Regions from separate parts of the Paenibacillus sp. J22TS3 genome, predicted to be linked through region 1. Evidence: riboswitches for the same ligand, from Rfam matches in the RefSeq annotation. Region 1 holds a riboswitch; each other region holds the start of a gene.
The links. A riboswitch is a leader RNA that binds a small molecule or an ion and turns the genes downstream of it on or off. The one in region 1 is predicted to bind cyclic di-AMP.

Region 1 (10,700 bases):
GGACTGGCAAGGCCAGCAACCTATACCACGAATCTAAGGGGGACTGTAGAATGAAGCTGATTGTTGCGATTATCCAAGACAAGGACAGCAACCGTCTGTCAGGGGCACTGGTGAAATCAAATTTCCGGGCAACCAAGCTGGCAAGTACGGGCGGTTTTCTTCGTGCCGGAAACACGACGTTTATGATCGGGGTAGACGACAATCAGGTCGAGACAGTGCTGGGAGTAATTCGGAGCAGCTGTAAGGTTCGTGAGCAGCTCGTGACACCGGTTACGCCGATGAGTGGAACGACAGATTCTTATCTGCCTTTGCCAGTTGAGGTTCAGGTTGGTGGAGCTACCGTCTTTGTACTGCCAGTTGACCGCTTCGAGCATTTCTGATGCAAATAACGAAAAGCCGCTGGTATTAATATTAAGGAATGGCAGTGATATAGATTGAAAATAGAACCGGGTTACAGACCGCTTACGAGTGGAAGAGGACTGTCAGACGGTGCCAATAAACCCGTTGCTTCCAAGAGCTTCTCGGATGCGATGCAGCAGCAGGGGGAGCAGGCATCCCAGCAGGAGCTGAACCGCAGATTTAAGGAGATTCAGCTCCAGGGTGACCGACTAGCACATTCCATGACGGTGCGCGAGCTTAAGGCCTATCGGCTCTTGGTCAAGCGTTTTCTGGAGGACACGGTACGCCGCGGTGTCCGGATGAAGGAAGTTAAGGGATGGGATCGGCGTGGAAGAGGCAAGAAGTACAATCTGATTGATGAGATTGACTCAGCGCTGCTGAGTATGGCTGACGAGCTGTTGGAAAGTGAACAAGGGAAGATTGATCTGCTGCAGAAGATCGGAGAAATTCGGGGGATGCTGATCAATCTGACCTTTTAGGAGCCGAATTGGGTAGGACATGCCGTCCTATCCTTGGCTTATTCACGGGCTAAAGGCCAATGCAGAGGAAGAGAGGAATTATGTCTTTCAAAGAAATTGTCGGGCAGGAAGCGGCCAAGAAGCTGCTGCAAAATGCGCTTAGGCAAAATAAGATTTCACATGCTTATCTGTTCAGTGGTCCTGCAGGGAGTGGTCAGAAAGAGATGGCCTTGTCGTTTGTGCAGGCCCTTTTCTGCACTGAGGGTGGCGAAGACGCCTGCGGAGAGTGCCTGGAATGCCGAAAGTTGCTTCATGGCAATCATCCAGACCTCCATCTGATTGAGCCTGACGGAAACTCTATAAAAATCGACCAAATCCGCGACCTGCAGCGGATTTTCTCTTATCGTTCGGAGAGCGGCAATGTGAAGGCCTATATCATTCAGGATGCTGAAAAGATGACGGTGCAGGCATCGAACAGCCTGCTTAAATTTCTTGAGGAGCCGCCTTCGCCGGCTGTGGCTATCCTGTTGTCGGATAATGGGCGGGCATTGCTTCCCACCATTCAGTCCAGGGCCCAGCTTGTCCCTTTTACGGCGCTTAGTCCCGGAATGATGATGCAGATTTTGACCGGTGAGGATTATCCGGGAGCATTGGTCCGGGCAGCTGTACATTTAGCGGCGGGATTAGGCGCTTGCAGGGAGCTTTTGCAGCAGAATTGGTTTGCAGAAATCAGAAATGTAGTGGTACAATTGGGGAAGGAATCGACGGGCAGAGCGGGCTCAGCTCTCATTACAGCTCAGCAGGGCGTAATGAAGGCGGGGCTTGGTGACCACCTGGATATCCTATTCGACCTGTTTCATTTGTGGTTTAAAGATATGATTCATGCCATGTATCATAAGCACGATAGTATCGTTTTCATAGATGAGTGGGAGTTTATCTCCAATTATGCCAGAACACGCAGCGCCGAAGAATGGGTCTCCTGTATGGCGCTGGCCGCAGACAGCAAGAAGAAGCTGCGGTACAATATGAATGGCCAGCTATGTCTGGAGCAGTTCCTCATCGCTTTGTCGGACAGGAACTCAGCCGGTGCTTAAGTGGCGGCTAGTATGGAATGAACATGGTTAGTTCGGTCCATAGAGTAGGACAAACTTTCTCCCACATATATGGATGGAACAGATTCATGGTTCCTCCGTATAGGTTTAGAATTTGGTGGTATGGATGAAATCAAGCCGGAGATGGTTTAAGATTCACCCATATCCGGGCGGGTAATTCTGCCGGATTAGCACAAGCTATACGAGGGGGTTAGTTTTTGTACACTGTAGTGGGTGTCCGTTTCAAAAAAGCGGGCAAAATATATTACTTCGATCCACTGGAGCTCGCCGTTGAGAAGGAGAACTGCGTCATTGTCGAAACGGCACGGGGGATCGAGTATGGTAAGGTTGTCGTCGGAAAGAAGACGGTGGATGAGTCGGACGTGGTTCTGCCGCTGAAGAAGGTTATCCGCGTCGCAGACGGAGCTGATGCCAAAGTTGTTGAGGAGAATAAGCTTGCGGCGAAGAATGCATTCGCCACTTGTTTAAATAAAATCAAAGACCACGACTTGAAAATGAAACTGGTTGATGTGGAATTTACTTTTGACCGTAATAAAATTATATTTTATTTCACGGCGGAAGGAAGAGTCGATTTCCGGGAATTGGTGAAGGATCTGGCGAGTATTTTCCGGACAAGGATTGAACTGCGTCAGATTGGGGTAAGAGATGAAGCTAAGATGCTTGGGGGAATTGGCCCATGCGGACGAGTGCTCTGCTGTTCATCCTGGCTTGGGGATTTCGAGCCGGTGTCGATCAAGATGGCCAAGGATCAAAGCTTGTCCTTGAATCCAACGAAGATTTCGGGTCTATGCGGCAGATTGATGTGCTGCCTGAAATTTGAGCATGATAATTATGAAAGCACCAAAGAGGAGCTGCCTTCTGTAGGCAAGCTGGTCATCACATCCCTCGGTGAGGGGAAAGTGGTTGGCATTAATGCCGGCTCACGGACCGTGCATGTACAGCTCTTTGAAATCAGCAAGGTTAAAGAACTTCCATTGGATGACGTTGTTGTCAAGTAAACCATAGAGATGATTCTTGGGGTGGGGACTTGGAAAAAAAAGATATTTATACAAACCTGCTTGATTTGGAATCAAAAATGGAAAGCCTCCACAGCGAACTTGGAATCCTCAAGCTCGAAGTGAAGAAGCTGCTCGAGGAGAACCAGCGTTATTCGCTGGAGAATGAGCAGCTGCGCAAAGTGCTGAAGCGGGAAGCTGAGGCAGGTGGGCAGCCGCCTGTACAGACGGAGAGTCATCCGGAGCTGCACGAGCATGGCGAGCATATCGACATCGATATTGTCGGTGAAGGTTACGACAATCTGGCCCGTCTATATCACGAAGGCTTTCATATTTGTAATGTGTATTATGGACATCTGCGTACAGAAGGCGATTGCCTTTTCTGCTTGTCGTTTCTTAATAAATAACAACCGTAGGAGCTACTCCTACGGTTTTTTTCAAATTTGAATAGATTGGACGTATTAATCTTATGTATACAGTACCGGTGTATGATCAAGAGAGGGTGGATGACTTGCTCACTCATGATCTTCATATTATTCAAAGTGATGAGGTATTCAGCTTCTCGATGGACGCTGTCCTGTTGGCCCGATTTGCGGCAGTTCCCAAACATGGCCGAATTTTGGACTTATGTACAGGCAATGGAGTTGTTCCCCTGCTTCTTTCGACAAGGACGGAGGCCCAGATTGAAGGTATTGAAATTCAAGAGCGGTTGGCGGATATGGCGGACCGAAGTGTAAGGATGAACGGACTGGAGAGCCAGATTAAAATCAGACATGGGGATCTGCGGGGCCTGCCGAATCAGGAGGGGCCTGGAGCCTATCATGCGATTACGGTGAATCCTCCTTATATGCCGCTTCAGAAGGGGGATATTAAACTCAATATTCACCAGGCTATAGCCCGGCATGAAATTCACTGCAGCCTGGAGGAATTGATGCAGGCCTCCATGCGGCTGCTTCGCAATGGGGGGAAGTTCTCTATGGTACATAAGCCGCAGCGTCTCGGTGAGATTATCACTTTAATGAAGAAATACCGTCTTGAGCCTAAGCTGGTGCGGTTTGTACACCCGCGTCAGCACCTGGAGGCCAATATGGTTCTGATTGAGGGAATACGGGACGGAAAGCCGGATATGCGGATTCTCCCACCACTGGTGGTGTATCAGGAGAACGGAGAATACTGTCCGGAGATTATGAACATCTATTACGGATCAAATGAGGGAACAAAATGAGCATACAAGTACAGAAAAGTTTTGAGTCGGAGAAAGGGAAAGGAAAAGATTCGCTAACAGGCAAGCTGTTTCTGGTGGCGACGCCCATTGGCAACTTGGAGGACATAACCTACCGCGCGGTTCGTACACTGCAGGAGGCTGATATCATTGCAGCCGAGGATACAAGACAGACCCGTAAGCTGTTATCCCACTTTGAGATATCACCCAAACGCCTGCTCAGCTATCATGAGCATAACAAAGCCGCAAGCGGACCAGAATTGATCAGACTTATAATAGAAGGAAATGATTTGGCACTTGTTAGTGATGCGGGTCTTCCAGCGATTTCAGACCCTGGGCAGGACCTGGTGAAGCTGGCAGTGACTGAAGGTATTCCGGTGATTCCAATCCCTGGGGCCAATGCCGCTTTATCAGCTCTCATTGTCTCGGGACTTCCTACGGACCGGTTCCAATTTGCCGGGTTTTTGCCGCGGGACAAGAAGATCAGGGAACAATTGCTCTTAAGCCTGCGGGATTTTGAAGGAACCGTGCTGCTGTACGAGTCTCCCCATCGGATTATCAAGACACTGCAGCATATTTTAGATACTTGCGGAGATAGAAACATCGCCATGGCCAGGGAACTGACCAAGCGGTATGAGGAAGTGACCCGGGGGCTTATTAGTGAGTGTCTGAGCTGGCTGGGAGAGCATCCCCCTCTGGGAGAATACTGTATCGCCGTGGAAGGGGCTAAGCCCGGGGAAGTTCAGGAGAGAGGCGGATTATGGTGGCAGCCCCTGACCATTGATGAACACGTGAATCATTACGAGCAGGAAGAAGGCCTGAGCCGGAAAGAGGCTATGAAAAAAACAGCAGCTGATCGCGGAGTAGCCAAGAGGGATATCTACAACGCCTTATTATAAAGAAACAAAAATAAGCCTTCATCATGAAGGCTTAGCTGCGTACAACAAAAAAACGACCTCCTTCAGGCCGGGTTCAAGCCTGGAGAAGGTGCCAAGGAGATATGAAAAAGGTTAGAATTAACAGTTTAAGTAAATCTATTATATCCTATTTTCTTTAGTTTGTCACAGGTGCAGGAATTTCAGAAAGACACTCATGACACACAATTTTGCCTTTGAAGTAAGTGACATTCTCAGCGTTGCCGCAGAAAATGCAGGCAGGTTCGTACTTCTTGAGCATGATGCGTTCCCCGTCCACATAGATTTCGAGCGCATCTTTCTCGCCAATACCTAGAGTGCGGCGCAATTCAATGGGAATAACCACCCGTCCTAGCTCGTCTACTTTTCTTACAATACCTGTTGATTTCATCATAACCGATGATTGCCCCTCTCGCTATAATTTAAAAATGTCATAATTCGACACGGTTCTCTGTTTTATGATATTTATAATACCAACGATTGCCAAAACAGTCAACATGTTTAAAGGCATAATGCTATATTTTTCTTTGAGTATTATACCGGAACCCAAACAGGGCTTTGGACAGCACCGTTAAGGAATACTGACGCAGCGTTCGACATTTTGGAAATCGGCTTGTTTATATATACGACATTATTCGACAAAAGTTGTCGACAAATTTCATTTTTTTTAAAATTTTTTATAAAAAAGTTTGGAGAAGGAGTTGGGGATGATGAATTTTTTACTTTCTGAGGAAAAGGTATTTAAAGATCCGGTACATAATTATGTTCATGTTCAAGATGATCTAATCTGGTCACTAATTAATACCCCGGAATTTCAACGGCTTAGAAGAATCCGGCAGTTAGGCACTTCCTATCTTACTTTTCACGGGGCCGAGCATAGCAGGTTCTCCCACTCCTTAGGGGTATATGAAATTACACGCCGAATCATTTCGCAGTTCGAGCGTTCCTCCTATTCGGATTGGCCGCAAGAGGAGCGGCTGGTCGCTTTGTGTGCAGCCCTTCTGCATGATCTTGGACACGGACCGTTCTCCCATTCGATCGAGGAAGCCTTCCATATGAATCATGAAGATTGGACATGCCGGATCATACTCGGGAATACCCACGTTAATAACATATTGAAACGGGAAGGCGAGGATTTTCCGGAGAAGGTTGCGGCAGTTATAAGGAAGGACTATGATAAGGCCATTGTGGTCAATCTGGTATCAAGTCCGCTGGATGCCGACCGGATGGATTATTTGCTGAGGGATGCCTATTTCACCGGGGTCAATTATGGAACCATCGATATTGACCGGATTCTGCGGATGCTCCGCCCCTTTCAGGGTAGAGTGGTTGTTAAGGAGTCCGGCATGCATGCTGTGGAAGATTACTTGATGTCCAGATATCAAATGTACTGGCAGGTATACTTCCACCCGGTAACCCGAAGTTCCGAGATTATTCTGCGGCAGATCTTCCGCAGGGCGAAGGAGCTTCACCAGGAGGGCTTCCGCTTCTCCTTCCTGCCTGACCCGCTTCCGGGTCTGTTCAACCGGGATTTGACCGTTGAAGAATACCTGCTGCTTGATGAGGCTTTAGTACAGACTTCTTTTGTTCAATGGCGACGTGAACACGATCCGCTGCTGGCAGATTTGTGCACACGATTTATCGACAGAAAACTGTATAAATATGTAGAACTTGAAATGTTAGATATGGAAATTATTGATGAAATCCGGCGCTCTTTCCGCGATTTAGGACTTGATCCTAATTACGATCTGGAAATTGATTTCCCTACGGATCTGCCTTATGATGTCTTCCGGCCGGAGGATAACTCCAAGAAGAAACAAATTCTGCTTCTGGACCGGCAGGACCGGCTGCGGGAAATTTCAGAGGTGTCCGACATTGTCCGCTCTATCAGCGGAATACACCGCGGGAAATATCACATGTATTATCCGGAAGAAAAGCTGCGTGGACTCGCCCGCAAGCTGCCGGAGGAAATAGCTGCACTACTTAATTTGCTCTAATGTGAAGGAGGAAATATCCGTGTTATTCGACACACATACCCATTTGGATGCACCGCAATTTGACGAGGATCGGGAGGAAGTGATTGCCCGTGCTGTAGAGCAGGGGGTCAGCCGGATGATTAATGTCGGATTTAACCGGGAGACCATTCCATCCACTATGAAGCTTGCCGAAACCTACGATTTCATCTACGCTGCTGTCGGTTGGCATCCCCAAGACGCGATTACGATGCAGGACGGGGATTTGGAGTGGATTGCCGAATTATGTGCGCACAAGAAGGTTGTGGCCATCGGTGAGATAGGCCTTGACTACTACTGGGACACCTCACCCAAGGAAATTCAGCATCAGGTATTCCGCAAGCAGATTGGACTTGCCCGAAGCTTGAAAATGCCGATTGTTATTCATAACCGGGATGCTCATGAAGACGTGGTCCGGATTCTGCGGGAAGAGAAGGCTGAGGAGGTTGGCGGGGTAATGCATTCGTTCTCAGGCAGCTGGGAGACGGCCAAGATGTGTCTGGATTTGGGATTCCACATTTCTTTTGGGGGGCCCATTACGTTTAAGAACGCTAAGCAGCCCAAAGAAGTATTAAAACAGGTTCCCATGGACCGGCTGTTGATTGAAACGGACTCCCCGTATCTGACTCCGCACCCGTATCGGGGGAAGAGAAATGAGTCTGCACACGTTCGTCTTGTTGCCGAAATGGCAGCAGAGCTAAAGGGTGTATCTGTAGAGGAAATCGCGGAAATTACCACCCGAAATGCACTGGAACGATTTGGAATAAGGTGAAATCGGGAGTAAAACCGATGAAATAAAGAGTATTTGGGAAAGATTAATAGTTTTTAATCTAAAAAAGGATGATTATTACAAAAAATTAACCAATTTTTTAAAAAAACTAGTTGATTCCTGCTTTACAACATGCATATAAACAGGATAGAATCTTTTCAGTAATTGATTTGGTCTGGCAGCACCACGAATTTGCTAGCTATGTGAATTGGATGTAAACCTAACCGGGTATAAAGCCACGAATTACTGGCTCCATTCACACATCAATTACAATTCCAAGAACCAGTCTCGCTGAATCTTCGGGCAACCGGAGAACGGGGGAACCAATACGGATTGTTGACTGAACGTTCCGTATTTGATTTCTTTAACGGGTCTTTGGGGTGAATTCAAGGTCATTGCGCCATGAGCGGATGAACTGAGATAGGGCAGCTCTCTACGCCCGAACCCGACAGCTAACCTCGTAAGCGTATGAAGAGAGAGGCAACTCGTGCATCCTACATTCCTTTAGTCAGCCGGAAGCCACGAAAGAGATCCTCTTACACTCTTTCTCTAGGCTTCTTTTTGTTTTGAATAAAGGAGACAGGAACGTCATACAGTGGTATGACATATGAGTAGCGCTGAACAGGCTGGTGCGGGATGCGAAATGTGCAGTAGGGCATTTCGTCAAAATCGGTATAGTCGCGTCAATTTTTATACAAGTCGATCTTAGACGGCGGGGCTATGAAGGAGGACGTAAGAAGTGGGCTTTTTCGGATCTAAGGAAACTACCCATGAGTCACGATCATCCAGCATGTCTTACGCGTTGCGGTGGAAGAAAGAAAACAAGCGTCAAATTGTTGTGGCAGGGATTGTTACCATCGCACTGCTTGTCGGCGTAACTACCTGGTTCTATGGCCAGGCTGACAAGAACATTTACTTGGTTGCGGATGGTAAGACACCATCTCCAGGCACATCGGTATCAAAGCCTGATCAAGGGCTGGAACAGCAAGCATTGAACCCAAATTCGGGGGATAAGGGTACGGCAGACTTGGGTGGTATGCTCCCTGAGGGAGATCAGTACATTCTGGGCCGTATAGTTCCGGTTAAGGTTACGGCGGACGGAGTCACTAACAAACATCTGACAACGTCAGAGACGGTTAAGGACGCTATTACGAACTTAGGCGTTAAAGTATCGGGTGATGACAAAGTATATCCATCCCTGGATACTCCAGTCAGCTCGGATCTGCACATTCGGGTCGTGCGCGTGGATAAACGTACAACGAAGAAAGCGGAGAGCATCCCTTATACCTTCGTCAAAACGTCGGACCCCTCTCTAGAGAAGGGAAAAACCAAACTGCTGAGCAAAGGCCAAACTGGCGTTGTGGTGCATCACATTGAGAAGGTGTACCAGGATGGCAAGCTGGTAACGAAGCGGTTGGTTAGTAAGTCCGTAGAAAGACAGCCATCTGCAAAAGTATTGGCGGTAGGCACCAAACCTAAAACTCAAGTACTTGCAGCTAGCATTGACCGCTCATCTAAATCTGTGAGCATCAGCCAGAATAACAGTGTCAAAAAGGGCGGCGTGCAGTTCAAATATAAAAAGTTGCTGAAGAATGTATCCCTGACCGCTTACTCTGCGGAAGAGAGCGGGATCGGTACGAATACTGCATCGGGAGCCCGGGTTAAGGAAGGTAGAACGATCGCAGTAGACACCGATGTGATCCCAATGGGCTGGTGGGTGTATATTGAGGGTGTCGGCTTCCGTAAAGCGGAGGATACAGGAGGCGCAATCAAAGGCAATAAGATTGATGTGTATTATGACAGTTTGAAAGCAGCTAACAATTTCGGGCGGAAAAAAGGCCGCACAGTTTATGTAATTGGACCGGTTAAGCCCGAACTGAACTAGTTAGCCTGGCTTAGGCATCGTTTACTTTAATCCATGAATAAGATACTATTACACATAGTAAATATGTGCATGCTAAGGAGAGGAGAATTCCTCTTCTTTTTGTTATGAATAGAACTTATACCGCTGGCCGCTAGCCGTATCTAATCTTTATATCGGTAAGGCAGTGCAGAGATTATAGATACTGGAGTGTTCCTGTTTATGGTAATCGGGCAGGGGATTGTTTTAAGATACAGACACGCACGAAGAAAGGATGGCGTCCATGATTAAGGAGGTCATTGTGGTTGAAGGACGGGATGATACCGTGGCGATTAAAAGAGCGGTGGAGGCGGATACGATTGAAACGGGCGGCTCCGCCATTGGCCCGGCTGTGATTCGTAAAATTAAGCTGGCCCAGGAGCGCCGGGGGGTTATCATTCTAACGGACCCGGATCATGCGGGAGAACGCATTCGCAAGATTGTAGCCGCCAAGGTTCCCGGCTGCAAGCATGCCTTCCTGACGGAGGCGGCGGCAACGCATAAGGGTGATATCGGGGTGGAGAATGCTTCGCCCCAGGATATTCGGGAGGCCCTATCCAGGGTGCGGAGCGAATACAGCGGCGAAGAGATTCTGATCAGCTTCGAGGATTTGATCGAAGCGGGTTTAATCGTCCATCCGCATGCGGCTGAGCGACGCCGCTTTATGGGGGAGCAGTTGGGCATCGGATACTGCAACGGCAAGCAGTTCTTCAAACGTCTGCGTGTGTTCCATATCAGCCGTGAGGAGTTCGCCGCAGCCCTTCAACAATTAGAGAGCAAAGGAGATTAATCCATGAGCAGGATCGAAGATATATCGACGCCCAAAAGAACGAAGGAGATCATACAGCGGCACGGCTTCTCCTTCAAGAAAAGCCTGGGCCAGAACTTTCTGATCGATCAGAATATTCTGGGCAAAATT
Region 2 (10,700 bases), on a different contig from region 1:
ACGGTCCGGAAGAATATACGGATATCGCTAAAGGCCCTCTGGCAATCAAGAGTGCCGGTGACCTGTATCTATATGACAATACGCTGAAAGCGATTCTGGTAAAGGGCTCCGTCGTTAAGGAATGGCTGGAAATGTCCGCAGGCAAGTTCAATCAGATTGATCCTGCCAAGAAAGAGGAGCAGCCGCTTCTGAACCCAAGCTTCCAGGTGTACAATTTCGATGTGATTGACGGTGTTACTTATCAGGTGGACGTTACTAAGCCTGCCAAATATAACATTGACGGAACTGTAGCTAATGCGAACAGCAGCCGGATCGTCAACCTGCAATACCAAGGCAAACCGGTTGATCCGAACCAGGACTTCATCGTGGTGACGAACAACTATCGCGCAAGCGGCGGCGGGAACTTCCCTGGCGTTAAAGGCAGCAAGTATGTCATTGACAGCCCGGATGAGAACCGTCAAATTCTGATGGATTACATCACTGCGAACAAAAACATCAATCCAACAGCAGATAACAACTGGTCCATTGCTCCTGTACAAGGAGATTTGAATGTCACATTCACTTCTTCCCCTAAAGCCGAGCAGTATGCCAAGCTGACCAACAATATTCAGTACACAGGCAAGCTGGACGACAAAGGCTTTGGCGTCTACAAGCTTGACCTGAGCAAAGCCGTTGTCCCAGTAACAACACCTGAGCAGCCTGGTACTTCCACACCTGCTCCTGGCACAGACGTGCCTGCGGCGCCTGGCTTCAAAGACGTTCCTGCAGACCACTGGGCCCACAGCTATATCAGCGACCTGGTTGCGAAGAAGATTGCCACTGGCAAAACGGCGGCTTCCTTTGATCCGAACGCGCCAATCACACGCGCTGAGTTTGCAAGCCTGCTGGTGAAGGCTCTGGACCTGAAAGCCAAAGGCAAATCCGTGTTCAAGGACGTATCCGATAAGAGCTGGTTCGCTGGAGCCGTTATCGCCGCTTATGAGAACGGCATTATCAACGGAACCAGCAAGACCACCTTTGAGCCGAACAAGCCGGTAACCCGTGAAGAGATGGCTGTTATGGCCAAGCATGCAATGGATGTTAAGGCTGGCGAGAAGCTGAAGGCCGCTGCTGAAGCGAAATTCGCAGACAGCGCCAAGCTCAGCGCTTGGTCTAAGGCTGAAATTAACCTGATTGTGGATCGCGGAATCATGAACGGGCGCGGCGGCAACAAATTTGAACCTGCAGCCTCCTCCAGCCGTGCGGAAGCAGCCAAAGTTGTGGATATGATCATCACGAACATTTCCGTACAGCTGCTCGGAATCAATGATTTCCATGGACAACTCGATTACAAGAAAGACCTTAAAGATGCCTCGGGCAAAGTAACTGCCACTGTAGGCGGTGCCGACTATCTGGCTGCTTATCTGAAGCAGTATAAAGCCAAGAACCCGAACACCCTTCTGGTTCATGCAGGCGATGCTGTAGGGGCAAGCTCCCCGATTTCCGCCCTGCTGCAGGACGAACCAACGATTGATTTTCTGAACCGCCTTGGCTTTGCTGTAGGCACCGTGGGCAATCATGAGTTCGACAAAGGACCTGCGGAAGCTCTCCGCCTGATTCACGGGGGCAAGAACCCGAAGGACGGCCATGACTTCGCGGGAGCCAGCTTCCCTTATGTGGTGGCGAACGTGCTGGATGAGAACGGCAAGCCGTTCCTGCCTGCTTACACCGTTAAGGAAGTAGGCGGTGTAAAGATCGGATTCATCGGTGTGGTTACCAATATTACACCTTCTATCGTGAGCCCGGCTGGTATTAAAGGCCTTACCTTTACCGATCAGACCACAGCCGTCAACAAAGCTGTAGCTGAGCTTAAGGCTCAAGGCATCCGGTCTATCGTAATTCTGGCCCACGACCCATTCGCAGGGTCCAAGGATGCCCCAACCGGTGAAGTTGTAGACCTCGCGAACACGGTAGACGATGAAGTTGACGTGATTCTGGGCGGCCATGACCATGGCGGTCTGAATGCCGTGGTAGACAACAAGCTGATCGTGGAGTCCTACTCTTACGGGGTGGCCTTCTCCGATTTTGACCTGGAAATTGACCGTGCTACGCACAACATTGTGAGCAAGAAAGCTACCATTGTGGATACCAAACATGAAGGAATCACACCGGATGCGGAAATCACCAAGATGGTTGCTGACTATCAAGCGAAGAACGCTCCGGTCCTGAATGCACCTGTCGGCAAGACAGCTGCAGCTATCACCCGTACTACAAGTACGGCTGGTGAATCCGCACTGGGCAACCTGATTGCCGACAGCATGCGCGAGACCATGAAGGCCGACTTCGGTTTCATGAACTCCGGCGGCATCCGCAACGATCTGCCGCAGGGAACCATCACCTATGGCAACATGTTCGGCATTGAGCCATTCGGCAACGTGCTGGTGAAGCTGACGCTGACCGGGGCCCAAATCAAAGAGCTGCTGAATCAGCAATGGGGAGCGCCTAAGACCCGCATCGGGCAAGTCTCCGGCCTCACTTACAAATACGACGACAGCAAGCCGGATGGCTCCAAGATCGTTGAAGTGAAGAAAGCCGATGGAACACCACTCGAAGACACCAAGAACTATACGATTGTTGTTAATGACTTTATGGCTTCCGGCGGAGACGGATACACTACCCTGACTAAAGGAACCAACCGTGAAGTTGGGCCAGTGGATCTGGACGCGTTTGTTGATTATGTAAAAACTAAATTTGCAGGCAAAGACATTGACGCAAAGATTGAGAATCGGATCGTCAAAGTGAACTAATTCAATTCCTTATAGTGAAGAACCCCCTCCGGGAGACCGGCAGGGGGTTCTTGTCTTGATCATAGGTCAATCTGAAGCACAATAAACAATCAGTCCGGGCATTACAATAATCGCCAAATGAGAAAAATACCTGCACCGCAATCTTAAGGATAGTTTAAGAAGTACGAAAAGGTGTTTACAAGAATGAAGTACGAGAGTATGATAATCATCGGTTTTCAATTTCCATATATTCGCTGAAATCTTACAAGATGCGGGGGAACCGTTCTAACGGATTGAATCGATCCGGGGGGTGAATCCTATTACAAGGTAGGGCTACTCAAGGGCCCGAATCCGACAGCTAACTCCGTAAGCGTTATTTGAGAAGGAAGGTGGATTCAACCATGACCAGAATATTTAAAACCTGAGTATGTATGATTAGACTTGTGGACATTGTATAGTTCGTAAAGCACTTGGGTTTATGTCTTAATTTTTACCATACTGGTGGTGGAGAGAATGTCTTTAAAAAGATTTTTAATCGGGCGTCCCCTGAAATCAACAGAACTGGGCGAGCAAAAACTAAACAAAACCAAAGCTCTGGCCATTCTGTCCTCTGACGCCTTGTCCTCCGTTGCCTATGGGCCGGAGCAAATCCTGCTTGTCCTAATTACAATCAGTGCGGCAGCCTTCTGGTATTCAATACCGATTGCCGTAGGTGTGCTGGTTCTGTTAACCGCACTAATTTTATCTTACCGTCAAATTATTTTTGCTTATCCGCACGGCGGGGGAGCCTATGTGGTATCCAAGGAAAACCTTGGAACGAACTATGGTCTAATAGCCGGCGGTTCACTGCTGGTGGATTACATTCTGACCGTAGCCGTGAGTGTGTCCGCAGGAACAGATGCGATCACCTCCGCTTTTCCCAGCCTGCATCCTTATACGGTAATTATTGCGATTATTTTTGTATTATTCATCACGACCTTGAACTTGAGAGGAGTCACGGAGTCGGCCTCAATTCTGGCCTACCCTGTATACTTGTTTGTTCTAGCTCTGTTCATTCTAATCGGGGTCGGCATATTTAACATCCTGACAGGCCATGTGCCAGCTGAGCTGCACGCTCCAATTGGAACCCCTGTCGCTGGCATCAGCTTATTCTTGCTGCTGCGGGCTTTTGCATCAGGTAGTTCTGCGCTTACGGGGGTTGAGGCGATTTCGAACGCCATCCCGAACTTTAAAGATCCGGCGCCGAACAACGCCTCCAAGACGCTGCTGGCTATGGGAACCCTGCTTGCTGTGCTGTTTTCGGGAATTGTATTCCTGGCTTATTATTACGGGGTAGCCCCTAAAGCTCAAGTCACGGTAGTTTCCCAAATCGCGGAAATGACATTTGGCCGCAATTTCATGTACTTTTTTATCCAGGGAACTACGGCTCTGATTCTTATTCTGGCCGCCAACACGGGGTATTCCGCATTCCCTCTGCTGGCTGTAAACCTGGCCAAGGACAAATTCATTCCAAGAATGTTCACGGTACGAGGAGACAGGCTGGGATATTCCAACGGAATTATCATGCTGGGAGTCTGCTCCATTATCCTGATTGTCGTATTTAAAGGACAGACTGAGCACCTGATTCCACTGTATGCGGTTGGGGTATTTATTCCATTTACCCTGTCCCAGACCGGAATGATGCTGAAATGGCTGCGCACCAAGCCCCAAGGCTGGGTACCGAAATTTATCATCAATACGATCGGGGCTTTGATCAGTCTCACCGTATCGCTCATGTTCTTTCTGACCAAATTCAATCAGGTATGGCCGGTATTGATCTTCCTGCCGCTGATTATTCTGTTCTTCTACCGGATCCGGAAGCACTATGAAGCGGTGGGGGACCAGCTGAGATTAACCACCTGCGAGCGGGCTGTGCCAATTGAAGGCAATGTGATTATTGTACCTGTTGCAGGGATTACCCATGTAGTTGAGAACTCGCTGAACTATGCGAAGTCACTATCCCCTCATCAAATTATCGCAGTCTATGTACCATTCGAACGGCATGACGAGGATGAATTCGAAGCCAAATGGGAGAAATGGCAGCCGGACGTACGGCTCGTTACCCTCTACTCTCCTTACCGGAGCATTATTCATCCGCTGCTCAAGTTCGTGGATACCGTGCAGCGAAAGGCCAGTGAATCGAATTATCAGGTTACTGTGGTGATCCCCCAATTCATTCCGAAGAAGGGATGGCATAATATTCTCCATAACCAATCCGGCCTGATGATTCGCACCAAGCTGCTCTACAGCAAGAAGGTCATTGTTACCACGGTTCCTTACCGTCTGAAAAAATAATCCAGCTCCCTAAGTCCCTAGGTACCTAAGAAGCTGGATAGAAGTGAAGGCCCTCTTCCTGGGCTTCGTAACGGTGATTTACGCACCTAGGAAAAGGGCTTTGCCCAATCCTCATGCATGTTTAAGGCATCCAAGCATAAAGATCGCCGGGCCACACACCGCGCACTAAGGTGACGTGTGCAGCTTTCCCGGGAACACCAAAAAGGCACCCTGAGTAAAGGGTGTCTTTTTGGTATAAAGCATGGGGGATCTATGTTGGGGAATCTGATTGGAAGCTCTTCTTATGGGTTTAACCTGTTGTTCCTAGCCCTTGATTGAGCCGGCTACCATACCTTTCATAATCTGCTCCTGAAGAATCAGATAGATAACAATGGTCGGGATTACAGCGATCGCCATCGCCCCCATGGTAAGGGCATAATCTGTACCGAAGCCATCCGAGAATAGAGACAGACTCAGCGGCAGCGTCTTCAGGCTTTGGGAATTGATAAATACCAGGGCGAACGAGAAGTCGTTCCAGAATCTTAAGAAAGCCAAGATCGAGATCGTTGCAATAATTGGAGTACTGAGCGGAAGAATCATTCTTCCGAAGATTCCCCACCATCCTGTGCCGTCAATCATGGCAGCTTCTTCAATTTCACGCGGAATGGAAGCCATGTACGCCATCGCCAGGAATATCGCAATCGGAAGCTCAAAGGCTGTATACGGCAGAATCAGCGCACCATACGTATCCAGCAATCCGATCTTCTTCATCATCAGGAACAGCGGCACCAATGTGCTGTGAATCGGGATCAGCAGGCCGGCCAGAAACAGTGCGACAACTACCTTTTTGAATCTGAAATTGAATCGGGCCAGCGCATAAGCAGCCAGTAGCCCAAGAATAATGGTCAGGGCCACAGCCAATATGGTGACAATCGCAGAGTTCATCATCGCTCTACCCATATGTCCGAGATCCCAGGCGCGGGTGATGTTCTCCTTCATCCATACAAGCGGAAGGCCATAAGGACGCTTGAAGAAGTCCTCGTTCGTTTTAAAGGCACTGATAAACAGCCAGTACAGCGGGTACAGCGTCAGTATGGCATAGATCAGCAGGGGAAGCCTGACAAGTCCGGCAAGCGCTCTGCGCCAAAAATTTTGGGTAATCGGGGTCTTCAGGGCGGTTCCCGTGTTTCCGGCAGCCGCGGAATTTCCGGTTGTCTCTAGTTTCACGTCCCTCCCTCCTTCTGTTAGCTTGCTTTTCTTCGGGTAACGATGTAGTTAATTCCGATCAATAGGGCACTAATAATCATAATCATCGTGGATACCGCGGAACCGTAACCGTAGCGGTAAACCTTAAATGTGTTGTTGTACATGTATGTCGCAAGCAGTTCTGTCGATTGGGCCGGGCCTCCACCAGTCATCACGATAACGTGATCGAAGGCCTTAAGGCTCCCCGAAATACAAAGTACCATGGTAACCACAACCGTCCCCCATACCATTGGCAGGGTTACATGAAGCAGCTTCTTCCAGCGCACAGCTCCGTCAATCTTGGCCGCATCGTCAATTTCCGGTGAAATATTCTGAAGAGCTGCGATGAAGATCACCAGATATGGGCCAATGTTGGCCCAGTTGATTGGAATGGAGATCGCATACATATTCACCTTCGGATCGGAGAGCCAGGGGCGGGCCCAGGAGCCAAGTCCGATGTGCTCCAGGATGTAATTAAGGATACCGAACTGGGGATTATAGATGTATCCCCAGATCAGTCCGACAACTACAGTCGAGAGAACCATCGGCATGAAGACAGCCGAGCGTACAAGCCGGGTGAAGAACGTATTCTTAAGCAGCACGAGCGCCAGCAGAAGCGCGATGGGAATCTGTCCTAGGATCGAAGAGACAACCAGGATCAGGTTGTTCTTAAGCGCTCTCCAAAAAATTGGGTCCTCCAAAATCACCTTATAGTTGTTTATCCCTATAAATTTGGCTGCACCGAGTCCTTTCCAATCATACAGGCCATAATATGCGGACCAGAAGATTGGCACGATTACAAAGACCAGAAACAGCAGCAGTGCCGGGAGCAGGGCAATTGCTATAAAACCTTTACTTCGTATAGCCGTTGGCATGGCCAGCCTCAGCCTCCTTCCTTAAAGCAGCGGCTTGTTACGCCCTTCTATGGTGTGGCAGATCTCGCTTGCGCATCCTGAAGCTTCTGGGCAACTGCCTCAACTGAGCCGCCCATCATAATTTCCTGAAGACCGTTATTGATAGCCTCCCCGGCATCTGCAGACAGGTAGGCATCATAGACTGGTGTTATTTTGGATTTCTTCACAAGCTCAAACGCTTTGTAATACAGGGAGCTAACTTTGGATTTATCCACTTGGGTATCAAACATAACCATGGAGTTGCTTTCAGCAATTGCCTTCTGTGCATCGGGTCCGCATATTGCATAGATCAGCTTTAGTGCGGCTTCCTTCGTTGCGCCAGTCGTACGTTTGCTTAGGGCAAGACCACCGCCTGCGCCGCCGGAAATCGTGCCTGCTTCACCCTTGCCATCTGGGATCGATGGAAGTGTAGTTACCTCAATGTTCTTCATCTGCTCTTCACTGGAAGATGCCGCAAGGTTCGTCAGAGTCCATGCTCCGCTGATCATCATAGCCGCATTGCCTTGAATGAAGTACTGCTCGGCTTGGGTATTATCAATACTGTTGGCGCCTTCTTGGAAGGCCTTGTTGTCCACCAATTGCTTGAAGTATCCAAGTGCTTTAATGAACTCAGGGTCCGTGAATTTGGCTCCCTTCTGGGCAACCGCATTCTTGAACCACTCTGTACCCGTGACGCGGTCAGCCAGAGAGCCCAGAATCGTGGACTGTGCAACCCATGTCGCTTTGTTACCGAGCGCGATCGGAGTTACTTTGTTCTCATTAAACACCTTAATGGCGGTCATCATTTCATCCCAGGTTGTAGGGACTTTCACTTTATGCTTGTCAAAGAGCGACTTATTGTAATAGAGGATTGAAGTTGCGGACATCGAGATAGGGGCAGAATAAATCTGGTTTGGCTCAAAAGAGTACGGTTCAAAAGCGCCCGGAAGGAACTGGTTCTTCCAATCCGCGTTCTTGTTTACCAGCTCTGTAATCGGCTGCAGCAAGCCCGCCTTGTGCAGCTCGGACGATTGGCTGCCCGCATAGACGAAGAATACATCCGGCAGTTCGTTGGCAGCCGCCACAGTACTTAGGCGCTGACGGTAGCCGTCCACTGGAATGGCTTGAGCATCAAGCTCAACATTCGGGTTGTCCTTAGCGAATTGGTCAATCAGACTTCTTACGGTTTTGGCTCTGAGGTCATCGCCAGCGAAGTTGTGCCAGATGGTCAGCTTCACCTTTCCATCCTTGGACGCTTCGCCCTCAGCATTCTTGGTGCCGCTGCTCTCCCCGCAAGCAGTCAGGAACATGGCCATCATTAGCAGGGCAAGACCCAATGTACGAATTTTCTTCATTCGTCATCCTCCTCAATATATCTAGGGCTAGTTAGGAATGCGCTTCCATTTGTGTTGTAAGCGGTTAAATGGATTAATACAAGTATAAGAGAGGAGGAATTTCGTCCATAGGGGAGATAATTCAGACTATAGAGGGACAAAATTCAGCTTTTGCTCCTAAATTCCGAAGGAGTCTGGCCCGTAAACTTCTTGAAGAGCCGGTTAAAATATTTAATGTCCTCATATCCGATCTGATTGGCCACTTCGCTGATTTTAGCCGGTGTCTCACTAAGCATGGTCATGGCGCGGCGCATTTTGGCTTGCGTTACAAACTCAATATAATTCTGGCCAGTCTCACGCTTGAACATTTCACTGAAGTAATTCGGATTCATGTGTACATGCTTGGCCACCTGAGCCAAGGACAAGCTCTGATCCAAATGCTCATGAATATAGGAGATCGCCCGCTGGACGCTGCTTGTTCCCGAGAACATTCGGCTGTACTGCTCCATGATCACCTCGCAGTGACGTAACAGTACCTGCTCGGGATGGCTCGCTAACTCTCCCCGATCCGACTCCTCACGGTAGGGAAGAGGGTTCGGGTAGCCGATCGACTGTGCTGCCCGCTCCAGCCAGCGGTAGCCCGCCACTAGAAACGACTGAAGATAGGCCCGGACCGAGCTTGGCGTCGCCTCACTATCCCCCTTCACCCGGGTCAAAATATCTGTGATTCCGCGCCGAAGGCCATCCCGGTCCCCGGATTTAAGCAGAGAGGCAAACGCTGCTTCTTCCTCTATCGTACATACGATGCGCAGACCCTTGCGGTCTTTAATGTCTTCATAACGTACGATAGGCTCCTCACTTAGGAGCCATGCATAAGATGAGGCTTGAACAGCCGTCTCTAGTGCCCCCTTCAGCTCATCCGTATCCTTCGCTGGACTTCCGCAGGCTGCAAAGATCCGGCAGCCAAGCATGCCCTCCGCCCGCCGCAGTGCATACTGCACCCGGTGCCATCCTGTATGCCCGGCTTCTTCCCGAACCAGGAAGAGCAGAGAGCCGGCCCAGTGCAGCCATTCGCCGGGGAGCTGCTCCGCCAGGATCTCTCCGACTGCATTGTAGAGCTTATCCTCCACGGCTGTGCTCATCTGACCTCCGACCTCGGCCACAGATATCATCCAGATCCGGAGCACATCCTGGTCCGTGGTCAGCCGGAGCTGCGGGTATCTGCTCCACAGTTCCAGGGCTGCGGCCTCATCTGGAGATGCGGCAGAGGCCAGCAGCCGCCGCAGGAAGCTGCGATTCAGCACCTTCATCTGCTCCTTGCCCATCCTCTCCTTCTGCTGCCGCTGTTCAATGCGGTTCTTGGCATGGGCAGCAGCCCGCAGAATCTCGTCAGGCGGGCTGGTCTTCAGCAGGTAATCGGTCACTCCTTCCCGCAGGGCCTGCTGGGCATAGACAAAATCATCAAAGCCCGAAATCACGATGACCTCGGTCTCAGGGAATTCCTTCTTCACTTCCGAGGCCATATCAAGTCCGCTCTTTCCGGTCATCCGGATATCGGTAAATATAATCTCAGGCCGCTCCTCCGGAATGCGCGCCAGTGCCTCCTCAGCTGAAGCCGCAGGTGCAAGTATGGTGTATCCGTGATCTTCCCAGCGGATGACCGTACTTAGTCCGGTGCGGATAATCACCTCATCATCAACAATCAATACCTTCATCCGATTCTCCCCTTCCATGTATGCTGCCTGGTTGTAAATAAAATCACCTGATCTGCTCTCTCGATCTGATCCGGGCTTAAAGTTCTTGGTTTGGCTGCTCAGCTCGGTGTAACGTCCTGGGAAGGAATCGTGAAAGAAATCCGGGTCCCTCCTCCTTCCGTACTCTCCATATGAAGGCCGGCTTCTTTGCCGTAGTGAAGGACAAGCCGATTATGCACATTACGCACCCCATAACCTCCTGATGACGGCTTCTCCCGGTCCTGAACCGGAGAACCGGTCAGTTGGCTCCGCAGCCACTGCAGCCGCTCGTCTGGCATGCCAACTCCATCGTCCGCAACCGCGAAATGAAGGGAATCCTCATCTGTCTGCCTGATTTCAATTTTGATTGTCCCTATCCCATCCCTCTTCAATATGCCGTGAAGCATCGCGTTCTCA
Region 3 (10,700 bases), on a different contig from region 1:
ATAATGTGAAGGATGCTGTTACGATCTTCGTAAACAAAGCTCTTCCTAAAGTCCTGGATATCATGAGCAAAGATGATTATCGTGATATGTTCCAAGGTCTGACTAAAGAAGATATCGACAAAGCGAAGAAAGAAATCCAGTCTGGCAGCCAAGCTGAACTGAGCAAAGGGATCGACGAGATGAAGAACCACTTGAAGATCAACCAGTTTACAGTGAATACGGCTATCGACAAAAATGATTTCCCTGCATATCAGAATCTGAATGCGAACCTGGAAATCAACGATCCGGATACCCAGAATAATGTGAAGATTGCGATCGAATCCAAAAGCACATTCTCCAAAATCAACGAAAAGCAGAAATTCGAAATTGGTATCCCAACCGATACCATTACGATTCAGCAGCTTCAACAAGAGTTCGGCGGAGCTGGACTTCAATAAGAGTATAATCGATAAGGACCCGTGCCATGGCACGGGTTCTTTATTTTCACTCTATATGTAGGTCATTCAAGCTTCAGACAGAGTATAGGTCTGTCAAATACTCAGCTTAACGGGCTTTCAGGTGGCTTTCTCCGCAGTCTGCGGAAGAAGTCCGTCAGTAGGCTGGCACACTCTGGCTGCAGTATTCCTGTTGTCATCTCCGTCTGGTGATTGAACCGGGACTCCTGCAACAGGTTCATCAGGGTGCCGGCACAGCCGGCCTTGGGATCGGCAGTCCCATACAGCACATGGGGCACACGCGACTGTACAATCGCCCCTGCACACATGGGACAGGGCTCCAGAGTTACGTAGAGCCTGCAGTTTAAGAGCCTCCATGAGCCAAGCCGGCTGCTTGCCTCACGTATGGCAATAATCTCTGCATGGGCTGTCGGGTCATTCGTAGTTTCACGCAGGTTATAACCTTTCCCTACAATTTCATCATCCCGCACAATGACGGCTCCAATCGGAACCTCCCCGATCGCTTCAGCTTTTTTGGCCTCCTTAATGGCTTCCCCCATCCAGTATTCATCGGTATAAGTCATGGCAAATATGCTCCTTCTCTCTTCTTTAGGGCCCGGTTATGCTGCGAACAGGCATTCGTTTGTGAACAGGCTGTGTGTAAATATGTGTATAAGTCACGGGTTATCAACAGAGTTATGCACAGGTTTATAATTTTTGGGTATAAGTATAACCAATCTGTGGGTAACTAAATCCACATAGTCTAATCGTGGTTAGGAGTTCATAGCTTTGCTTGTCGAATGTCTTTGCAAAAAGTGTCGTTAAAGGTATGATGTTAGAAGAGTTATTCCAAATATCGGCAGGGTAAACAGGCCGAGGAGTGAGCCGCGAATTGTCCATCAAAACGAAACTATCCATTATTATATCATTTCTGGCCGTCGTATTATTGTCTTTGAATATTATCCTCAGCTACTTTACCACTCAGGAGAATCTGCGTAAAGACAGTGAAAATAAGATTATGCTGACCGCCAAGCAAATTGCCATCGCAGTCGAACAGAGCAGATTCAGCTCAGAATATATCGAGAAGCAGATGACGCAGCGGTTAAAATCTGCTGCTATCATTGCTGCTAAGGAATTGGACCCGGATGTTAATAAAGTGACCCGGGAACAGCTGGCGAAGTTGGCCGAGAAGACTGGAGTGACTGGAATCTCTTTATTCGTAGAGACTCCGAATGATGTTGTGGTACGGGAGTCGTCCGAGCCTAGGGAGGTGGGATTATCCACAAACAAATGGGGCTACTGGTATGTGGCCTTCCGGCAGTTGTTCAGCATGCAGCCCGTGACTGTAAAGCAAGGGCATAAGTCCCAGCACTTCTGGTCCGGTCCGTTTGAATATTCAACGTCCATGCCGGACAGCATTGTGAAATGGGGATATTATTATGACGGCACAAGCAATTATTTGATAGATCCATTCATACGGAATACGGAGATGGACAATTTCTTTGAAGTTCTCGATCCGGAGCGGATTGTTGTCAGAACCATGGAGACGAATAACAACATTCTGGATATTACCGGTATCAATCTGAACCGGTTTGACGAAGCTGTGAATCAAGGGCTGTCTTTGGACAAAGGACTTTTTGCTGAAATGAAAGACACTCCGCTTGCCTTCGGAACCTATAAGTACCCGAGCCCTGAGTCGGATCTGAAGCAAATGAAAGAAGCTATCCAGAAAGGGCAGAGTGCACAATATAATGTGAATATTGATGGAAAGCGGGTCATTAAGAGTTTTATTCCGATAAAAGATAACACGAATCGCACCTATGTTATCCGGATTATCTCCAGTTATGATTCCATCCATTCGGTGCTCTCCAAGCAGATGATCAGCCAGATCTCCATCTCTTTGGTTCTCTTGGAGATCGTTATTTTTGCAAGTTATATTCTGGCGGGACTTCTCATCCGGCCCATTCAGGATATTCTGCTGAAGGTTAACGGGATGGCCGACGGGAACTTTGAGACCCAGCTTGAAGTCTCACGTAAAGATGAGCTTGGGCTGCTGGCGGCAAGAATCAATGCGATGGCCGGCAACCTGGCCCAGTATACGCAGGACCTCAGAGAAATGAACGATGAGAACCGCTCGGTAAAAGAGCACCTGGAGTCAATTATCCGCCAGACCGCTGATGCTATACACTTAACCGATCCAGAGGGGCGGATTATTCGGGTAAATAAAGCCTTTGAACAGCTGTATGGCTGGACTAGCGATGAGATTCAGGGCACCTGCCTGTTCAATACGCCGGAATCACGGCGTGAGGAGGAGCTGAGCTGGAAGAAACAGCTGAACGAAGGGATCCCGGTATTCTCTGCCGAGACGGTTCGGACAACCAAGAGTGGAACCGAAGTAAAGGTTAGCATCAGTGAATCCCCGATCTTTGACGAGGATGGGCAAATAACGGCCTTTGTCATTATCTCCAGGGATATGACTGAGCGGAATAAGATGGAGGAGCTTCTAAGGCGGTCGGAAAAGCTGACTACAGTGGGGCAGCTGGCCGCCGGTGTAGCACATGAAATCCGTAATCCGCTGACCACTCTCCGGGGATTCCTGCAGCTTCAGCAGCAGACAGAGAAGCTGAATTCACGCCATACCGATATCATGCTATCAGAGCTTGACCGCATTAATCTAATTGTGAGTGAATTTCTGATCTTGGCCAAGCCGCAGGCTGTACACTTCCAGGTCAAGGATATCAGGTATATTCTGGGCGATGTCATCTCCTTGCTCGACAGCCAGGCACATCTGCACAGTGTGGAATTCTCAACGGATTTCGTGGTGGAGGAGCTGCTTGTCCACTGTGAAGAGAATCAGCTCAAGCAGGTCTTCATTAATCTGCTTAAAAATGCACTTGAAGCGATGCCAAATGGGGGGACGATCCACCTTAAGACTTGGTCATCTGAGCCGGATCGGATCATGATTCGGGTCACGGATGAAGGAGAAGGCATATCCGAGGAGACTTTAGCGAAGATCGGTGAACCGTTCTTTACGAATAAAGAGACGGGAACCGGGCTTGGTCTTATGATCAGCCAGCGGATTATTGAGAGCCATAAAGGGCAGATGGAGATCGAAAGTGAACTGGGGAAAGGAACTCAGGTGACGGTCATCTTGCCGCGGGCAAATGTGCAATGTAACATATAAATCTGGGTAGTGTTAGACAAGTATAGAAGAGGTGTGTGGCTGTGCGGATTAATAAATATATAAGCGAGTCCGGATTCTGCTCCAGACGGGAGGCAGACAAACTGGTTGAAGCGGGGAAGGTAACCATTAACGGAGTGGTTGCTGTGCTCGGGAGCCAGGCGGATGAGGGCGATGATGTGCGTGTGGAGGGTAGGCCTCTTAAGGATAAAGAACAGCATGTCTACTTGGCCTTGTACAAGCCCGTCGGCATTACGAGCACCACTGAGCAGCACATACGTGGTAATATTGTGGATTTCGTCGGGCATGAGAAGCGGATATTTCCAATAGGTAGGCTTGATAAGGACTCCGAGGGATTGATTCTGATGACCAATGATGGGGACATCGTGAACCGGATATTACGTGCGGAGGGTAAGCACGAGAAGGAATATATCGTTACGGTTGATAAAGCGATCACTCCAAGCTTCCTAAAGGCTATGTCTCAGGGGGTGAAGATTCTTGGGGAGATGACGCTTCCTTGTGAAGTGACCCGGATGTCCGATAGGGTGTTCCGCATTATCCTTACTGAAGGAAAGAACCGCCAGATCCGCCGGATGTGCAGTGCCTTGGGGTATGAAGTGAAGCGCCTGCAGCGTATTCGGATCATGAATATTCATTTGGGAAGTCAAAAGGTAGGGACATGGCGTGAGCTAACCCCGCAGGAGAAAGAGGAGTTGGGGCGCCAGCTCAATTATTCTCTTACGTAGTGGTTTGGAGAGGGGAGGCAACTTCTCGATACGTGGACCTATACACCAGTTCGCTGCTCAGAGCTTTATTAAAGAGGAGATGCGGGTAAGTAGGAATGGCTCTAAAGCAACCGAGATTGTCGCATACATCTATTCTATAGTTCAACTTATAGCCCTGTTCGTTAAGAAAGGCCCCTTGAGCTCAGTAGAGCATCCAAGAGGCCTTTCTTGTATTAAGGTGTGGTTAAACCCGATTGTGTATTGTTCTGATATTTACGGAGGATGGATACCTCAACACGGCGGTTCTTCGCACGTCCCTCATCCGTAGCGTTGGGAGCGATCGGATGATACTCTCCATAACCTGTGCTGACGAACTTCCTAGGGTCCAGCTTGGCGTTAAGCAGCAGAATCTTCATAAAGTTAAGAGCACGGCCGGAACTCAGATCCCAGTTCGATTCAAACTCAGAATTGGAGATCGGAACATTGTCCGTATGACCGGAGACAATGACTTCATAGTCCGGGAAGCCCTCAAGCATCTTGGAGATCGCCTTGGCCAGTTCCTTTGATTCAGGTTTGACTGTATCATCCCCGGAGGCGAACAGTGCCTTATCACTGATCGTAATGGTCAGCTGAGACTGATTCAGCTTGGTGTTAAGCTGGGTAGCCAGTCCGTTGTTCTTGATGTATTGATCCATCTGCTTCTTGAGACGCTCCAGATCCTGCTGCTCCTGGCGCATGAGCTCACTGCGGTTCTTGCTCATCGTCATGCTCTGGGTGCTCTGCTGGGCGGAGCTGTCCTGAGGAGTATTATTATCTGTTCCGTCGACAGAGCTCTTGTCCAGCACACTTACACCGCCATTCAGCGCGATGCTGAAGGCCTTGCTCATCTGTTCGAATTTCTTCGCGTCCTGGGAGCTCATCCCGTACAATACGATAAAGAGCGCCAGCAGCAGAGTCAGCAGATCCGCATAAGGAATCAGCCAGGATTCATCGGCGTGCTCCTCGTGGGGTTCGTGTCTATTCTTTTTGCTCACCGGCATTCTCCTCCTTCTCCTGGAGCTGCGCACGTTCAGCCGGGGTTAGGAATACAGCGAGCTTCTGCTGGATGGCAATCGTGGAGACACCGGATTGAATGGAGAGAAGCCCCTCTACCATCATGAGCCTAATCTCAATTTCTTTCTTCGAAAGACGCTTCAGCTTGTTAGCGATTGGATGCCAAAGTACATAACCTGTGAAAATCCCGAGCAACGTCGCAACAAAGGCCGCTGCGATCGCATGTCCGAGCTTCTCCATATCTTTCATATCAGCCAAGGCCGCGATCAGACCGATAACGGCACCGAGAACCCCTAGCGTTGGTGCGTACATCCCTGCTTGGGAGAAGATCAGCGCACCGGCGCGGTGGCGTTCCTCCGTGGCGGCGATATCTTCCGCAAGCACGTCGCTCACGAATTCCTGGTCGTTTCCATCGATGATCATCCGCATACCGCCGCGAAGGAAATCATCGTCAATTTCCTCCACCTTGCTCTCCAGAGCAAGAAGCCCTTCACGCCGGGTAATGGAGGCCCACTCCATAAAGAGGCTGATCAGTTCGAGCTTGGTGATCATTTTCTGTTTCACGAACAGCATCTTGAACAGCTTAGGAAGCTTCTTCAGCTCTGCGGCAGGGAATCCAATGAAGAGGGAGGCTGCCGTTCCCACTAGAATGATGACGTAAGCTGCCGGGTTATTGACCAGGTTGATTACCGGCGCATGCTTGAGGATCATACCGCCAACAACGGCCACAAGGCCCAGTATTAGTCCTATAATCGTTGATATTTCCATTAATACACCTCGTCCATGAGATAGAATTGAGTCCTTTCAGTCTTTTCGGCATCCTTCCGTCAAGACGGTTTGCTTACAGAACGAAGAGGGAATTCCCCGGGAACGTTCGTAAGAAACGGTTTACCTATTTTATCGACAGATTTACCTTTTTTTTTAAGATGAATTTTCAGTTATAATATATAGAGTGGTCTTAGAAAATAAGATCAAGGAAGGCGGAGAGATGAAATGGGTGTGAAACACGCTAGAGATTACGGAGAAATTCTGGCAGAATTAACGGCAGCCGTAGGGCTTATTCAAGACAGCTACGTCTTTTTTGAAATGGAACCATTGGATTGGGAGCGGCTGTCCGAGGAAGACAAACACGAGGTTCATGAGGCATTGGCGGAGGACCTTTTCTACGGATTGGGAACGCAGCCGGTCATTGAGGTAGGCAGTGGAGTCGTCATGCACGATGTCCATTTGCACCGGATTAATGTGCTGGCGGGAGATGACGAATTGGCAGCCGTTCATTTGATCTAATCCTCCCAAGCCCCAGATTGGATTTAAGCCAATTGTCATGTTAATATAGCCTGAGAAGGTTAGTGTCTGGTCCTTAAGTTCTGCTTTGGATATGGGAGGGCCGCATGGCCCCGTATTTGGACAGGAAGATGGTCGCAGTTCATGAGAGGAATCGGCAGGAAAGCCAGATTTAAGTCATGCCAGAGTGGCTCGGACGTTGTAAAGAATAGGGAGGAAATAGGATGCCATTTACACCTCAAGAAGTGGAAGCGCATTTAGTCAATCTGGAAGGATGGGAGATGGAGGAAGAACGTTGGATTGTCCGCAAATTTACGTTCTCCAATTTCATGAAAGGGATCGCTTTCGTGGATGAGGTTGCTGCGATTTCGGAAGCCTTCAATCATCACCCGTTTATCACTATTGACCATAAGACAGTTACGCTCCGATTGACCTCTTGGGAAGCAGGCGGCATTACAGCCGTGGATATAAAAGAAGCCCAGCAATACAATGAGGCTTACGATAAAGCCCTGTCCGGCGAGTAGCTGCCGGCTCTAAGGCCTTAACTTAAACCTCTTAGCTTCAATAAGAGGCCTAATTTAACAGGACATGCCAGGGCGGGGCCGGAATATTGGTGCAGCTTCCCCGCTACTTTGGCCGCAGTGCATAGACTCTAGGACAGGGAGCGCTGTGCCGTCTTTCGGAATGACGGGCATATACGTGTCCAGTGCCGCGTATAGTGGCTATCGGATAAGCGAGCTTTCTTAACTGACAGCTCAAATATATGTATGGAAATGAAAAAAACACGCCCTCAGGTATACGCTTACAGCGTGGAAGGGGGCGTGTTTTGATGGTTTATTTTTTTGCAGCAAGCCATTCAGCCACGTTGGCAATTTCCTCAGGCTTAAGTTTGTCTTTGAAGGATGGCATGTTTCCATTACCCTTGGTAATTGTGGTGAAAATTTGTTCGTTCGTCATTTGTGAGCCTATCTTCTGCAAATTCGGTCCAACCTTACCTTCGAGCTGATCGCCGTGACAGCTGATACAGTTCGCTTTAACGGTAGCTTCTGCTGTGCCAGCGTTGACTGTTACCTTAGGCATGGTAGGCTTATTCTCTTGTGCTACTTGTTCTTTACCCGGTAGGGTGAACATGAGCACGATGGCCAAAGCGCACGCGATAAAGAACAAACCGCTCATGATCCACTTTTGCATTCCAATCGTCCCTCCTATGTAAGATACCTTCTCCCATTATAACGGAACATCTTGTTTGATCATAGCACTTGTGTCAAAAAAACAAACAAGTTGTGCCAAATTTATGACTTCTCTTTCAGCCTGTCAAATTCACTTCTGCTGCGTTCCCTGATAGACCATACAGTAGAAGTTCCTCATTCCATCTGGCGTTCTGCGTTCATATTCATCCGTAATGCGGAATCCGGCTTGATGATAGGTCCGAATGGCCCGCTCATTCCAGGTTAGAACCTCAAGATCGACCGGAGACTCGGGACGGCGGATTAGGGTTTCCTGCAACACGGTACGTACAAACGACTTACCCAGGCCCTGACCGCACAAATCAGGCTTTAAACCAAGCCCTAACCGGGAGACGTTCGACATGGGGAAAATTTGTGCGAACCCCGCAAGCTCCCCTGTTGCGGTCAACACCGAAATATATTGTTCCTCCCGAAGCTTTGGATCACCGAACTCAATCTCTAGGGCCCTCATCTGCTCCCAAGGCAGAAAGCCGTAAATATTATAGGGGGGTTCATACACCCAGGTGCAAATCTGCTGACCGTGGGACTCGCTCATAGGAACGGCATAGAAATCTGTATGTTTGTTAAGAGTTATGGAGATCACCTCATTTTAAAAAATAAGAAAAAAGTTACAGAAACTCATCTGTGGTACGTTTATCCCCTAAAAGAGTGGGTATATATATGATAAGCAGGGCTGGAATAAAATAGTTGGTCGGCAGGTTTTTATTTTGAAACCTTTTGTGCAGTGGCAACGTTCTAGAGTTAGGTGCAAAAAAACCACAGGCCGATTCCGGCAAGAATCGTCTGTGGTCGAGTGAGTAAGGCAATCTCGTAAGCTCCATTTGAGGGAGTGGAACTTACAGGTTTACAGCGTATTTCTTATATTTCGCTTGGCTAAGAATGCGTTTGGCTCCAACGTAGCGTTTGCTGTAGTAACTGCTGCTGAGACGGTCAATGTGGATACCTTTTGAGGAAGAGGCATGCGCGAATTGGCCGTTTCCAAGAAATACTCCAACATGGGATACCCCATTACCCAGGGTATTGAAGAATACCAGATCTCCCGCTTTAAGTTGGCTCTTCGCCATCACCGGCGAACCTTGATGAAATTGAGCTTTAGACTGGCGGGCCAGGCTTACGCCCATCTTCTTAAACACAAAAGTTGTAAATCCGGAACAATCGAAACCGCGGGTAGACATACCTCCGGTTTTATATGGCGTTCCATAAACACTCTTTACCGTAGTAGTAAGGGTAGAGCTGGCAAAAGCGCTTCCTGTTCCTAGACTGAACAATAGAGCCAAGCTCGTTGCGGCTGCTGTAAGTTGCTTTCTCAAGATGTTAGACTCCTTCCAAGGCCTGCGAGGTTAGCTTAAGGATTCGGTTGAAGGTTCCCTATGATCCCTATAATGCGGATCAATTCACCCATAACTGGTTCCCCCGTTTCCCAGGTGTGTGGGAATTCGGCTGATTTGTTGGTTTAGTACACCTAATCTGAATGCTCGATTAGAACCGAGACTTCAGGATCCCAGCGTTCCAGGCAATTGATGTCGAATCTTGGAGTTTCTGGGCTGGTTCGTGAGTGACGCTCCGACAAATGACAACAATAATGACAAAGTTGTTACTAATTCCTTGCCTATTGTACCAAAGCGTCCAAGCTTTGGCAAGTTAGAACTCACTTTTTTTGTCAAAAAAACATATGTATACGGTTTATTTCCTGTAGGGACGGTTAATAATTAGTAACAGAATTGTTAAAAAGACAAACAAAAAACCCGCACGATTCCGGCAAGAATCATTGCGGGCCAAGCAAGGGATAACTTATTCTACGTCATCGTTGTCGGTAGAGGAATCGGCAACGGCTTCAAATTTCTCATTGCTCATAATGCGTTTGGCTCCAACGTAGCGGTTGGTGTAGTAGCTGTCACTCAGCTTGCTGATGGTAACGCCTCTCTTGGATGAAGCGTGTGCGAACTTCCCGTCACCGACATATACGCCGACATGAGACACACCATTTCCCAAAGTATTGAAGAATACCAGATCTCCGGCTTTCAATTCATCTTTCGGTACGGCCTTACCCATCTTGTATTGGGAGCCCGATTGGTGAGGAAGGTCTATTCCCAGTTTGTTGAATACATACTGAGTAAAGCCTGAGCAATCAAAACCGTTGGTGGACGTTCCACCCGACTTATACTCTGTACCAATGACCTTGTCTACGACTTTGTCCAGCTTGGAGTCTGCGAAAACGCTTCCAGCTCCCATCGAGAACAAAATGGACATAGACACTGCTGCTACTGCAAGTTTCTTCTTCAAAAGCGGTTAAACTCCTTCCAATGCCTGCGAGGTTAGCTTAAGGATTCGGTTGAAGGTCCCCTATGATCCCTCCGTTGCGAGATCAATTCACCCAAAGTGGTTCCCCCGTTTCCCGGTGCAGGGAATTCGGCTTATTCATCTTGGCACCTATATGAAACGACTTAGTTAGCTCGTTCCATAATAATGTATACGACATGTATGTCGAAACTCCTGCTGTGACCAAAAAATAATTACAATGTTGTTACTGTCATAGTTCACATTGTAACAAGGTAGGTATCTTTTGGCAATGGCCGATTGCGAGATTTCCCGGAAATTGAAAGACAAAAAGCCTTCACCAAACGGTGAAGGCCTTGAGCGGCGCGGGATGGGACGAAGTTATGACTTCTTTATTTCTTTTCATCCCACAGGTGATATTGCGAGGATATATGCCAAATACTGAGAAGACTGCGAATGAAAGGATAGGATTGCTGAAGAATTAGAGCCGCGAATCCGG

Region 2: another riboswitch for cyclic di-AMP. It lies ahead of KJS63_RS22705 (APC family permease); the one in region 1 lies ahead of KJS63_RS25675 (resuscitation-promoting factor).
Region 3: another riboswitch for cyclic di-AMP. It lies ahead of KJS63_RS24620 (C40 family peptidase); the one in region 1 lies ahead of KJS63_RS25675 (resuscitation-promoting factor).

What each region holds. Positions count from the first base shown of each region.
Region 1 covers NZ_BOSF01000014.1:47,802-58,501, reverse strand. Annotated here, with positions in the region: gene KJS63_RS25725 (cyclic-di-AMP receptor) at 51-380, shown strand; gene KJS63_RS25720 (YaaR family protein) at 435-878, shown strand; gene holB (DNA polymerase III subunit delta') at 959-1,951, shown strand; gene KJS63_RS25710 (PSP1 domain-containing protein) at 2,167-2,967, shown strand; gene KJS63_RS25705 (initiation-control protein YabA) at 3,045-3,371, shown strand; gene KJS63_RS25700 (tRNA1(Val) (adenine(37)-N6)-methyltransferase) at 3,434-4,189, shown strand; gene rsmI (16S rRNA (cytidine(1402)-2'-O)-methyltransferase) at 4,186-5,085, shown strand; gene KJS63_RS25690 (AbrB/MazE/SpoVT family DNA-binding domain-containing protein) at 5,240-5,494, opposite strand; gene KJS63_RS25685 (HD domain-containing protein) at 5,811-7,097, shown strand; gene KJS63_RS25680 (TatD family hydrolase) at 7,117-7,884, shown strand; cyclic di-AMP (ydaO/yuaA leader) riboswitch at 8,161-8,364, shown strand; gene KJS63_RS25675 (resuscitation-promoting factor) at 8,621-9,766, shown strand; gene rnmV (ribonuclease M5) at 10,026-10,571, shown strand; gene rsmA (16S rRNA (adenine(1518)-N(6)/adenine(1519)-N(6))-dimethyltransferase RsmA) at 10,575-10,700, shown strand, end outside.
Region 2 covers NZ_BOSF01000009.1:93,619-104,318, forward strand. Annotated here, with positions in the region: gene KJS63_RS22700 (bifunctional 2',3'-cyclic-nucleotide 2'-phosphodiesterase/3'-nucleotidase) at 1-2,786, shown strand, start outside; cyclic di-AMP (ydaO/yuaA leader) riboswitch at 3,008-3,154, shown strand; gene KJS63_RS22705 (APC family permease) at 3,279-5,099, shown strand; gene KJS63_RS22710 (carbohydrate ABC transporter permease) at 5,403-6,305, opposite strand; gene KJS63_RS22715 (carbohydrate ABC transporter permease) at 6,323-7,198, opposite strand; gene KJS63_RS22720 (extracellular solute-binding protein) at 7,246-8,571, opposite strand; gene KJS63_RS22725 (response regulator transcription factor) at 8,715-10,265, opposite strand; gene KJS63_RS22730 (cache domain-containing sensor histidine kinase) at 10,364-10,700, opposite strand, start outside.
Region 3 covers NZ_BOSF01000012.1:8,877-19,576, forward strand. Annotated here, with positions in the region: gene KJS63_RS24570 (DUF6612 family protein) at 1-437, shown strand, start outside; gene tadA (tRNA adenosine(34) deaminase TadA) at 539-1,018, opposite strand; gene KJS63_RS24580 (ATP-binding protein) at 1,327-3,618, shown strand; gene KJS63_RS24585 (pseudouridine synthase) at 3,660-4,361, shown strand; gene motB (flagellar motor protein MotB) at 4,574-5,374, opposite strand; gene motA (flagellar motor stator protein MotA) at 5,358-6,161, opposite strand; gene KJS63_RS24600 (hypothetical protein) at 6,387-6,680, shown strand; gene KJS63_RS24605 (4a-hydroxytetrahydrobiopterin dehydratase) at 6,902-7,201, shown strand; gene KJS63_RS24610 (c-type cytochrome) at 7,512-7,868, opposite strand; gene KJS63_RS24615 (GNAT family N-acetyltransferase) at 7,998-8,459, opposite strand; gene KJS63_RS24620 (C40 family peptidase) at 8,761-9,234, opposite strand; cyclic di-AMP (ydaO/yuaA leader) riboswitch at 9,239-9,376, opposite strand; gene KJS63_RS24625 (C40 family peptidase) at 9,716-10,207, opposite strand; cyclic di-AMP (ydaO/yuaA leader) riboswitch at 10,214-10,349, opposite strand; gene KJS63_RS24630 (hypothetical protein) at 10,594-10,700, opposite strand, start outside.